DNA from 3 places in the Bacillus sp. UNC322MFChir4.1 genome. Region 1 is predicted to be linked to each of the others. Evidence: riboswitches for the same ligand, from Rfam matches in the RefSeq annotation. Region 1 holds a riboswitch; each other region holds the start of a gene.
The links. A riboswitch is a leader RNA that binds a small molecule or an ion and turns the genes downstream of it on or off. The one in region 1 is predicted to bind thiamine pyrophosphate.
Positions count from the first base shown of each region.

Region 2: another riboswitch for thiamine pyrophosphate. It lies ahead of thiM (hydroxyethylthiazole kinase); the one in region 1 lies ahead of tenA (thiaminase II).
Region 3: another riboswitch for thiamine pyrophosphate. It lies ahead of BR72_RS23165 (MTH1187 family thiamine-binding protein); the one in region 1 lies ahead of tenA (thiaminase II).

Region 1 covers NZ_JQKQ01000024.1:93,948-97,109, reverse strand. The annotation lists gene BR72_RS11210 (SH3 domain-containing protein) at 1-556, opposite strand, end outside; TPP riboswitch at 1,112-1,219, shown strand; TPP riboswitch at 1,279-1,379, shown strand; gene tenA (thiaminase II) at 1,466-2,161, shown strand; gene BR72_RS11200 (ABC transporter ATP-binding protein) at 2,130-2,873, shown strand; gene BR72_RS11195 (ABC transporter permease) at 2,870-3,162, shown strand, end outside.
Region 2 covers NZ_KN050813.1:22,832-25,993, reverse strand. The annotation lists gene BR72_RS23210 (DNA topoisomerase III) at 1-1,123, opposite strand, end outside; TPP riboswitch at 1,538-1,647, shown strand; gene thiM (hydroxyethylthiazole kinase) at 1,719-2,525, shown strand; gene thiE (thiamine phosphate synthase) at 2,544-3,162, shown strand, end outside.
Region 3 covers NZ_KN050813.1:12,301-15,462, reverse strand. The annotation lists gene BR72_RS23170 (AraC family transcriptional regulator) at 2-907, shown strand; TPP riboswitch at 958-1,060, shown strand; gene BR72_RS23165 (MTH1187 family thiamine-binding protein) at 1,167-1,487, shown strand; gene BR72_RS23160 (ABC transporter permease) at 1,435-2,235, shown strand; gene BR72_RS23155 (ABC transporter substrate-binding protein) at 2,232-3,162, shown strand, end outside.

The sequences.
Region 1 (3,162 bases):
TGGCAACAGAATAAGAATTTCCACCTTGTACAGTAATTCCTTTTACTAATGGTTGATCAGCGTTAGATAAAAACTCTTTCTTTACATAGCCGATTGTTCCATTATGTACAATTTTATACCATCCTTCTCGTTCCTCTTGAACAGTAACAAATTTCCCATTTGGTAATACAGTAATAATTTTAGATTGTGTATTTGGTTCAGTGCGAACGTTTAATACATCTGTATTTACGATATACTGATTCCCACCATCGTGTGGTTTTGTTAAAGAAATTGCTTCTTTTTTGACATAGCCAGTTTTATTGTGAGCGTAAATTTTATACCATTCATTCGTTGTTTCAAGAATTGTAACGGGAGTGTCACGTGTAATGCTGTCAATAACAGAATCTGCCCCATTAGGACTATTGTACATTTGTAATGTTTCTGTTTTTACATAACCAATTTTGGTTTTTGCTGTTTGCTCTGCTGCTGCGGTATGTACATTAGATTCTGCTATAGAGGGAAGCATAGCGGCAACTGTTACAGTAGTTGCTGTTATTGCTGCGACTTTTAAATTCATATATTCATAGACCTCCTTATGTAATAAGCTATTATGAATGAAATCATAATATAAAGCTGTTGAGTTTGTAATATATTTGTTGATTCAAGACAAGTAAATATTTTTTCTCTATATACAAGTTAAAAAATCGACTTAAGGAGAGCATCTGGATGAGCTCCTACCGCACAAGCTATGCTATATTCTGCATAGTGGCGACTTACATGTCGAAAGATTTAAATGGATATATAATAAAAGGATAGCAGATTTATAGCCGTTCTGGAAATAGATAGAAGAAATTCATTTTTTTCTGAACTTACAGTATGTTTTTGAAATATTTTCGTAACTACTCATCCATACATTTCATTTAGAAGTTTGGTAAGAGGTATTATTCTAGTGAAAATAAAAAAGGCCCTAACTACTCCTATACATAGCCAATCCCTCCCAGGCCATGAAGAAATGCTTTTCTGTCTTTTTTTCATAGAGGGACTGAGTAGTTACATATTTTCTTTTGTTTAATTCAAAATGAAAAGAGTTGCCGATGAGATATGGTGATGGTATACTGACTATGTTAAATGAATATACTGCTAGGGGAGCTAGTGTTGCTAGCTGAGAGTAGACCGATAGTCTTTGACCCTTGAACCTGATCTAGATGATGCTAGCGTAGGGAAGCAATTTGGACGATATAAATAACGTCCCCGTTTCTTTATGCATAGAAACGGGGATTTTTTCTTAACAATTTTATAGAACACCACTAGGGGTGCTTAAAAGCTGAGAGAGGTAAAAACCTTAACCCTTATAACCTGATCTAGGTGATGCTAGCGTAGGGAAGTGGAAACAACAAATGAGTTTTTCTTTTGTTTGCTGTGGCCACTTCTTATATGGAAGTGGCTTTTTTATTTGGAAACATACATACAGGAAGGGGAAGCGGAGATGACATTTTGTGAAAGACTATTTGAAAAGGTGCAACCTATTTGGGAGAAGAGTCACAATCATCCATTTGTAACAGGGATGGGAGATGGAACGTTAGAGAAAGATAGATTTCAATATTATATTGTTCAAGATTATTTGTATTTGTTAGATTACGCAAAGCTATATGCAATTGGTGTTGTCAAAACAACAAATCCAAAAGTGATGGCGAAATTTGCTGAACAAATTGATGGAATTTTAAATGGGGAAATGACGATTCATAAACAATATGCAAAACGCTTAGGAATTTCTGTTGAAGAGATGGAATCCGCAAGGCCATCAGCTATGAATCTAGCATATACAAACTATATGATGTCTGTTTCTCAAAACGGTACACTGGCTGAGCTAATTGCAGCATTGCTTCCATGTATGTGGAGTTATTGGGAGATTGGAAAGCGTTTAAATGCGATTCCAGGAGCACGCGATCATGAATTTTTTGGTGAGTGGATTCAAGGATATAGCTCTGAGGAATACGGGAATCTTTGTGTATGGTTAATTGATTTATGTAATGAAATTGTAATTGGGAAAACAGAAGAAGAACGAAATCGTTTAGAAGAGATCTTCTTATATTCCAGCCGTTTTGAATATTTATTTTGGGATATGGCATATCGTAAGGAGATGTGGGGGTTTGAAGAGCAAGAACATACTACAATTTCATAACGTTTCTTTCCATTATGATGAGAAACCGATTATAGAGGGTCTTAATGCTGCAGTACAAGAAGGGGAATTCATTAGTATTATTGGGCCAAGTGGCTGCGGGAAAAGTACATTGTTTCGGCTTATTACGGGACTTGAGAAAGAAAATGCTGGCACGATTGATGTAATGGGAACAACTCCTGTTGGCTATATGCCGCAAAAAGATATGTTACTCCCGTGGCGAACCATTATTGAAAATGCAGCTTTGCCTCTTGAATGCCAAGGAATGAAGAAAAAAGAAGCGCAAATGAAAGCACTAGAGCTGCTGGCGCAGTTTGGACTGCAAGGATATGAAAAGAAGTATCCAAAAGATTTATCAGGCGGAATGCGGCAACGCGTATCGTTTATTCGGACGTTGTTAACGGGAGGCGACCTCTTACTATTAGATGAACCGTTTAGTGCACTTGATGCATTAACGAAGGCATCTCTGCAAGAATGGTTGTTTGAACAATGGAAACATTGGCAAAAAACGATTTTGTTTATTACACACGATGTTGATGAAGCGCTGTATCTTTCTAATCGTATTTTTGTCGTAACAGAGCAGCCAATTACATCATTAACTGAGCGAGTTGTACCCCTTGGACAAGAGCGCTCTCGAAAGGATTTGCATCGCCTGGAAATGCTGGCGTTAAAAGATGAACTTATTGGCATGTTGCAAAGACAGGTGCTTGTATGAAGCGAATTATAGATTATGTTCCGGCTATTATTGTAACTGCTATTTTGCTGATTGGATGGGAAATAGGGGCACGGATTCTTGATGAAATGTACATTTTGCCGTCTCCAAGTGCCATTGTTCGAAAAATATGGGATTTGCGGGATATATTGCTTACGGTGCATTTACCAGCAACGCTTTCTGTTACAGTGATCGGCATTGTCATTTCTATCGTATTAGGCGTTGGGTTAGCGATGTTGATGAGTATGAGCTCATTTGCTGAGAAGGCATTTTATCCGCTCTTAGTTGCTTC
Region 2 (3,162 bases), on a different contig from region 1:
CATAGCTTTCTGTTGGAATGATTGCATGGTGATCACTTACTTTACTATCATCAACAAAAGATTTGGAAGCTTTGATTGGTTTCGTTAAAACTTTATTAGCTAAAGAACGATACTCACCTATTCCGCAAGCTTTCAGACGTTCTGGAAGTGTTCCAACGATGTCAGATGAGATATAACGTGAATCTGTCCGCGGATATGTTAATACTTTGTGCTGTTCATACAGTTTCTGCATAATATTTAACGTTTCTTTTGCGGAATAACCAAAGATTTTATTTGCATCACGTTGTAATTCTGTTAAGTCGTAAAGACCAGGAGCAAATGACTTCTTAGCTTTTTTCTCAATTTCAACTACAGTCGCATTTTGGTTTCCTAATTTTTTTACAATCGCATCAATTTTTTCTTTATCAAAGCTGCGGCTATTGCCTTTCGCATCTTGCCAAGTGAGCTTTAATCTCTCTGTTGTTTGTGCTTCAATGCCATAGTATGTTTGTGCTTTGAAGTTTTTAATTTCATCTTCACGTCCTGCGATAATTGCTACAGTAGGTGTTTGAACACGACCGCAATTTAATTGTGCATTGAATCTTGTAGTTAATGCACGTGTTGCGTTAAGACCGATATACCAGTCAGCTTCCGAACGGGCAACAGCTGAAGCATATAAATTGTCGTATGCTTTACCAGGTTTCAAGTTTGCAAAACCATCTTTAATCGCTTTATCGGTAACAGATGAAATCCATAGACGTTTAATCGGTTTATTAATTCTCACTTTATCAATAATCCAACGAGCTACTAATTCTCCTTCGCGACCAGCGTCTGTAGCTACGATGATTTCATTTACATCATTTCTAGTCAATTGACTTTTCACAGCATTAAATTGCTTGCCAGTTTGCTTAATCACCGTTAATTTTAAACGTTCCGGAAGCATTGGAAGATCTTCAAGATTCCACTTTTTATACTTCACATCATAACTTTCAGGATCTGCTAATGTAACGAGATGCCCTAAAGCCCATGTAACAATATATTTACTTCCTTCAATGTAACCATTTCCTTTTTTATCGCACTTCAATACACGCGCAATATCACGTGCAACAGAAGGTTTTTCAGCAATTACAACACTTTTTGCCATATTTCAAACATCCTTTCAATTTCCGTAAGTTAACTATAGCATACATCCCTTTCGGATTCAGTTATTCCGAAGATTCGTATCCGTTGTTATGAAATATAAGTGTTCCATTTTTAACTAGCTTCAGAAATGCCTTAAACACCGCCTGTGACCGCTCTAATACATGGCCAGTTACTCTCGCCATCCTAAAAAAAGGGGTCTTTTATGTTTTTTCTTTATGTAAAATTTCGGCAAGGAAAATAAAATATACCCAGCACTCGCTGTCTCCCTTTGTTTTAAACGTTGCCGTGGTAGGAACAGGTCCTGACCGCTCAAATACACGGCCAGTTGCTCTCGCCCATCTAAAAAAGGGGTTTTTACATCTTTTTTCAACTTGTTATTTCAACAGAATCAGAGTAGACTCTGAAGTAAATGAATAAGAAAACACATGGGAGTTTGCGGATGCAAACTGAGAGTACGGCTACTCCGTCGTTGACCATTTGAACCTGTTGGATAATGCCAGCGTAGGGAGAGTGTAAGAGCACATTATGAAGACACTTTGCATGCGCAAAAGTGTCTTTTTTGCTATATCTCCCATTATAAAAAAGGAGAGATACATATGAAAATGAAAGAAATTGCCCAAGTAGTTGAGACAGTACGAGAAAGAAATCCGCTCGTTCATAATATTACAAATGTCGTCGTGACAAATTTTACTGCCAATGGATTACTGGCATTAGGTGCATCGCCTGTGATGGCATACGCAAAAGAAGAAGTAGCTGAAATGGCAAGTATTGCGGGAGCACTCGTTTTAAATATGGGGACACTTCGCCAAGAAGAAGTAGAGGCGATGCTTATTGCTGGAAAGTCAGCAAATAATCATAATGTACCAATTATATTTGATCCCGTCGGTGCTGGGGCAACTTCGTATCGAACAGAAGTGGCAAGGTATATTCCAAGTGAAGTAAAGCTAGCAATCATCCGTGGCAATGCAGCAGAGGTTGCAAATGTTATTGATGAGAGTTGGGAGATTAAAGGGGTTGATGCAGGGGGAGGAAATGGTGATGTTGTTTCCGTTGCGAAACAAGCAGCAAGGCAGCTACGTAACATTATCGTTATTACTGGAAAAGAAGATGTTATAACTGATGGGGAAAGAACGTTTATTCTTCGTAATGGTCATCCTATTTTAACGAAAGTAACAGGAACAGGGTGTTTATTAACATCTGTTATCGGAGCGTTTACGGCAGTTGAAAAAGATTACGTAAAAGCAGCTGTTGCGGCGGTAGCATTTTACGGTGTAGCGGCAGAAATTGCGGCAAGTAAAACAGCTAAGCAAGGACCGGGAAGTTTCCAAATTGAATTTCTAAATCAGTTAGCAAACGTTACTGCAGAAGACGTTGAACGATATGGAAATGTTGAAGAGGTTTGATAAGGAAGGATGAGAGAAATGGCACGGATTGATAAACAACGTATGTCTGAGTTACTACAAGTGTATTTTATTATGGGAAGTAATAATTGCAGCAAAGATCCATTACAAGTTATGAAAGAAGCTCTTGATGGCGGAGTTACCCTTTTTCAGTATCGTGAAAAAGGTGACGGAGCATTAACGGAAGAAAACCAGTATACATTTGCAGGGCAGCTACAATCATTATGTAAAAAGTATCATGTTCCATTCATCGTAAATGATGATGTGGAATTAGCAATAGCGTTAGATGCAGATGGTGTTCATGTTGGGCAAGATGATGAAAACATTCAGATCGTACGTGGAAAAATGGGCGATAAAATCATTGGTGTATCCGCTCATACAATAGAAGAAGCTCGTTTTGCGATTGAAAATGGTGCCGATTATTTAGGAGTAGGACCGATTTTTCAAACAAACACGAAAAAAGATGCAAAAGCGGTACAAGGAACGGCAGGATTGCGTTTTTTCCGTGAAAGTGGCATTGGAATTCCGATTGTCGGTATTGGTGGGATTACAATTGAAAATGCTGCTTCTGTCGTTGAAGCAGGGGCAGATGGTGTTTCGGTGATTTCAGCGATTAGTTTAGCGGAGTCTCCTTATAATA
Region 3 (3,162 bases), on a different contig from region 1:
CATGGAACAAGCAATCTTTATTAAAAAAGAACAGCATCACTTCTCAGGCGAACTTTATTTTGATTTTTGTGGTTTTTCAAAAACACTGCCTTTTCATACTTTTGGACCAGCTGTACGTAACAGCTACATTATTCATGTCGTGTTGGATGGAAAAGGAACGTACTATATAAAAGATGAAAAATATTCATTGCAGAAAGGAAATATTTTTCTCATTCCTCCAGGGGAGTCGACCTTTTATCGCTCGGATGGAGAAGAACCATGGTTATACGCGTGGCTGTCATTTGGCGGGAAGGTCGCAGAGGAAATTATTCATTATTCGAGTTTTAAAGAAGATAACTACTCTGTTACCGCAACTAACATTCAACAATATTCGGATATTATCTTGGAGTGTATGAATTACTCCCAGGGTACATTAGAAGATGAATTAAAGTTGAATGAGCTGACCTATCGTTTTTTAAGATTATTACTTACAGATGGCGGCGAATTCTCACCATCTGTAAAACAAAAATTTTCACGACTCGCGATTGAAGCGATGACATATATTGGAGAACACTATGTAGAGGAAATTACAGTAAGTGATGTGGCAAATCATCTTGCGGTCAATCGAAGCCATCTTTCGCGGGTCTTTCACAGTCATTTCGGGATGAGCATGAAGGACTGGCTTTTAAGGGTGCGCATTAATCACGCAGCGTATTTACTTTCAATGACAAATGAATCGGTAGAAAACATTTCTTATCAGGTGGGTTTTCGCAGTTTAGTAGTCTTTAGCCGCATATTTAAAAAAGTGACTGGAGAAACACCTACGCATTATCGAAAACGTATGTCGAAAGAGAATTTCCAAACAATCTCTTTATCAAGCTTGAAGTTCTTACTTGATGAACAAGAAATTATTTCACGGGCCACTTAGGAAAAATAAATTTGTTTGTTCATAAAAATAATCCATGCTACAATGAAAACGAATTGAAACAGGGGAGCCTATGTGGCTGAGAGGATGTAACAATACATCGACCCTTAACCTGATCTGGATAATGCCAGCGTAGGGAGTTGTATCAAGAATCGTAGCAATTGTTATTCTATGATAACTTGTATATAAAGCTTTCCTGCTTTGCGGCAGGAAAGCTTTTTCTTTTTGTATGAAATTTATTTAATATGGGGAGGAATTTAGTATGTCACAGCAAGTTACAGTTTCATTTTCAGTTGTACCACAAGCGAAGCATAAAGATGTATATGCGGTTGTAGATAAAGCGATTGAAGTTGTTCAGCAGTCAGGTGTGCGCTATGAAGTTGGCGCGATGGAAACGACAATGGAAGGGGATTTAAACGAGCTTCTTGATATTATTAAACGTGCGCAGCAAGCTTGCATCGATGATGGGGCAGAAGAAGTGGTTACTTCTATTAAAATCCATTATCGCCCAAGCACAGGCGTAACGATTGATGAAAAAGTATGGAAGTATCGTGAAGAATATGAAAAAACAGAAGAAATCTAATATAGCAATTACGACAATTTGGCTGTTCCTTCTCATCGCAATATGGGAAGGAGCAGTTTCGATATTCCATATTGAACCGTGGATTTTGCCGAAGCCGTCTGCAATTGTACATGAACTTATCGACATGAAAGATTTACTACTTCCCAATACAGTGCAGACTTTGCAAGAAGTACTTATCGGGTTATTTTTTGCCATTATACTTGGAACGAGCATTGCAATTATTATGGATGTGATTCCGTTATTCCGTGTGTTAATCAATCCGCTATTAGTAATTTCACAAACAGTTCCGATTGTTGTACTTGCACCTTTATTTATTATTTGGTTTGGCTACGGAATGCTGCCAAAAGTAATGGTTGTTATTCTCGTATGCTTCTTTCCCGTTACACTTAGTATTTTAGAAGGTTTTCAAACGGTAGATCAATCCATGCTAAAGCTGCTGCAAACCATGAGGGCAAGTAAGTGGCAAGTCTATCAAAAAGTAAAATTTCCAGCAGTATTGCCATACTTTTTTTCGGGATTAAAAATTGCTGTTACATATAGCGTAATGGGAGCCATTATTGGGGAATGGCTTGGTGCAAGTGAAGGTCTAGGTGTTATGCTGACAAGGGCAACAAAATCCTTTTTAACAGCTCGTGTGTTTGGAATTGCTGCTGTTATTGTCTGCGTGACGCTACTGTTGTATTTTATTGTTGAATTTATGGCAAGACTAACAGCACCGTGGGTTTACAGAAAGGATGGGAGAAAATGAAAAAAGGGTTAAAAGTGTTATTAGCAGCTTCGTTATTATTTACATTTGCAGGCTGCTCAGCAGGCAAGAAAGAAGAAAGTAAAGAGAAAAAAGTAACAGTAGTATTGGATTGGTTTCCAAATACAAATCATACTGGTTTATATGTAGCAAAGACGAAAGAGTATTATAAAAAACAAGGGTTAGATGTAGAAATTATTCAGCCAGGTGAAAATACGTCTGCTGAACAAATGGTAGCATCAGGTAAAGCTGATTTTGGTGTAAGTTATCAAGAGAACGTAACAACAGCAAGGGTTGAAGATATTCCAGTTGTATCAATTGGTGCGGTTATTCAACATAATACATCTGCATTTGCATCTTTAAAAAAGGATAACATCACATCTCCAAAAGCATTTGAAGGAAAACGATATGGCGGTTGGGGAGCACCGGCTGAAGAAGCGACATTAAAAACAGTTATGGATAAGCATCAAGCAGACTATAATAAAGTGCAAAAAGTTGTGCTTGGACAAACAGATTTCTTTAAATCGATTGGCCGTGATGCTGATTTTGAGTGGATCTATTATGGCTGGGATGGTATTGAAGCGAAGAGAAAAGGCATTGAGCTGAACACGATTATGTTAAAAGATTTAAATCCAGCATTAGATTATTATAGTCCTGTTATTATTACTAGTGAAAAACATGTAAAACAAGATAAAGACTTTGTGAAGAAGTTTATGAACGCAACAACAGATGGCTATAACTTTGCAATTAAAGAACCGAAAGAAGCAGCGGATATTTTAATTAAAAATGTACCGGACATTAATAAAGAGCTTGTACAAGAAAGCCAAAAATGGTTAAGTACGAAATATCAAGATGATGCGAAAGCGTGGGGAGTACAGAAGGAAGAAGTATGGACGAATTATATGAATTTCTTATATGACAATAAAGTCA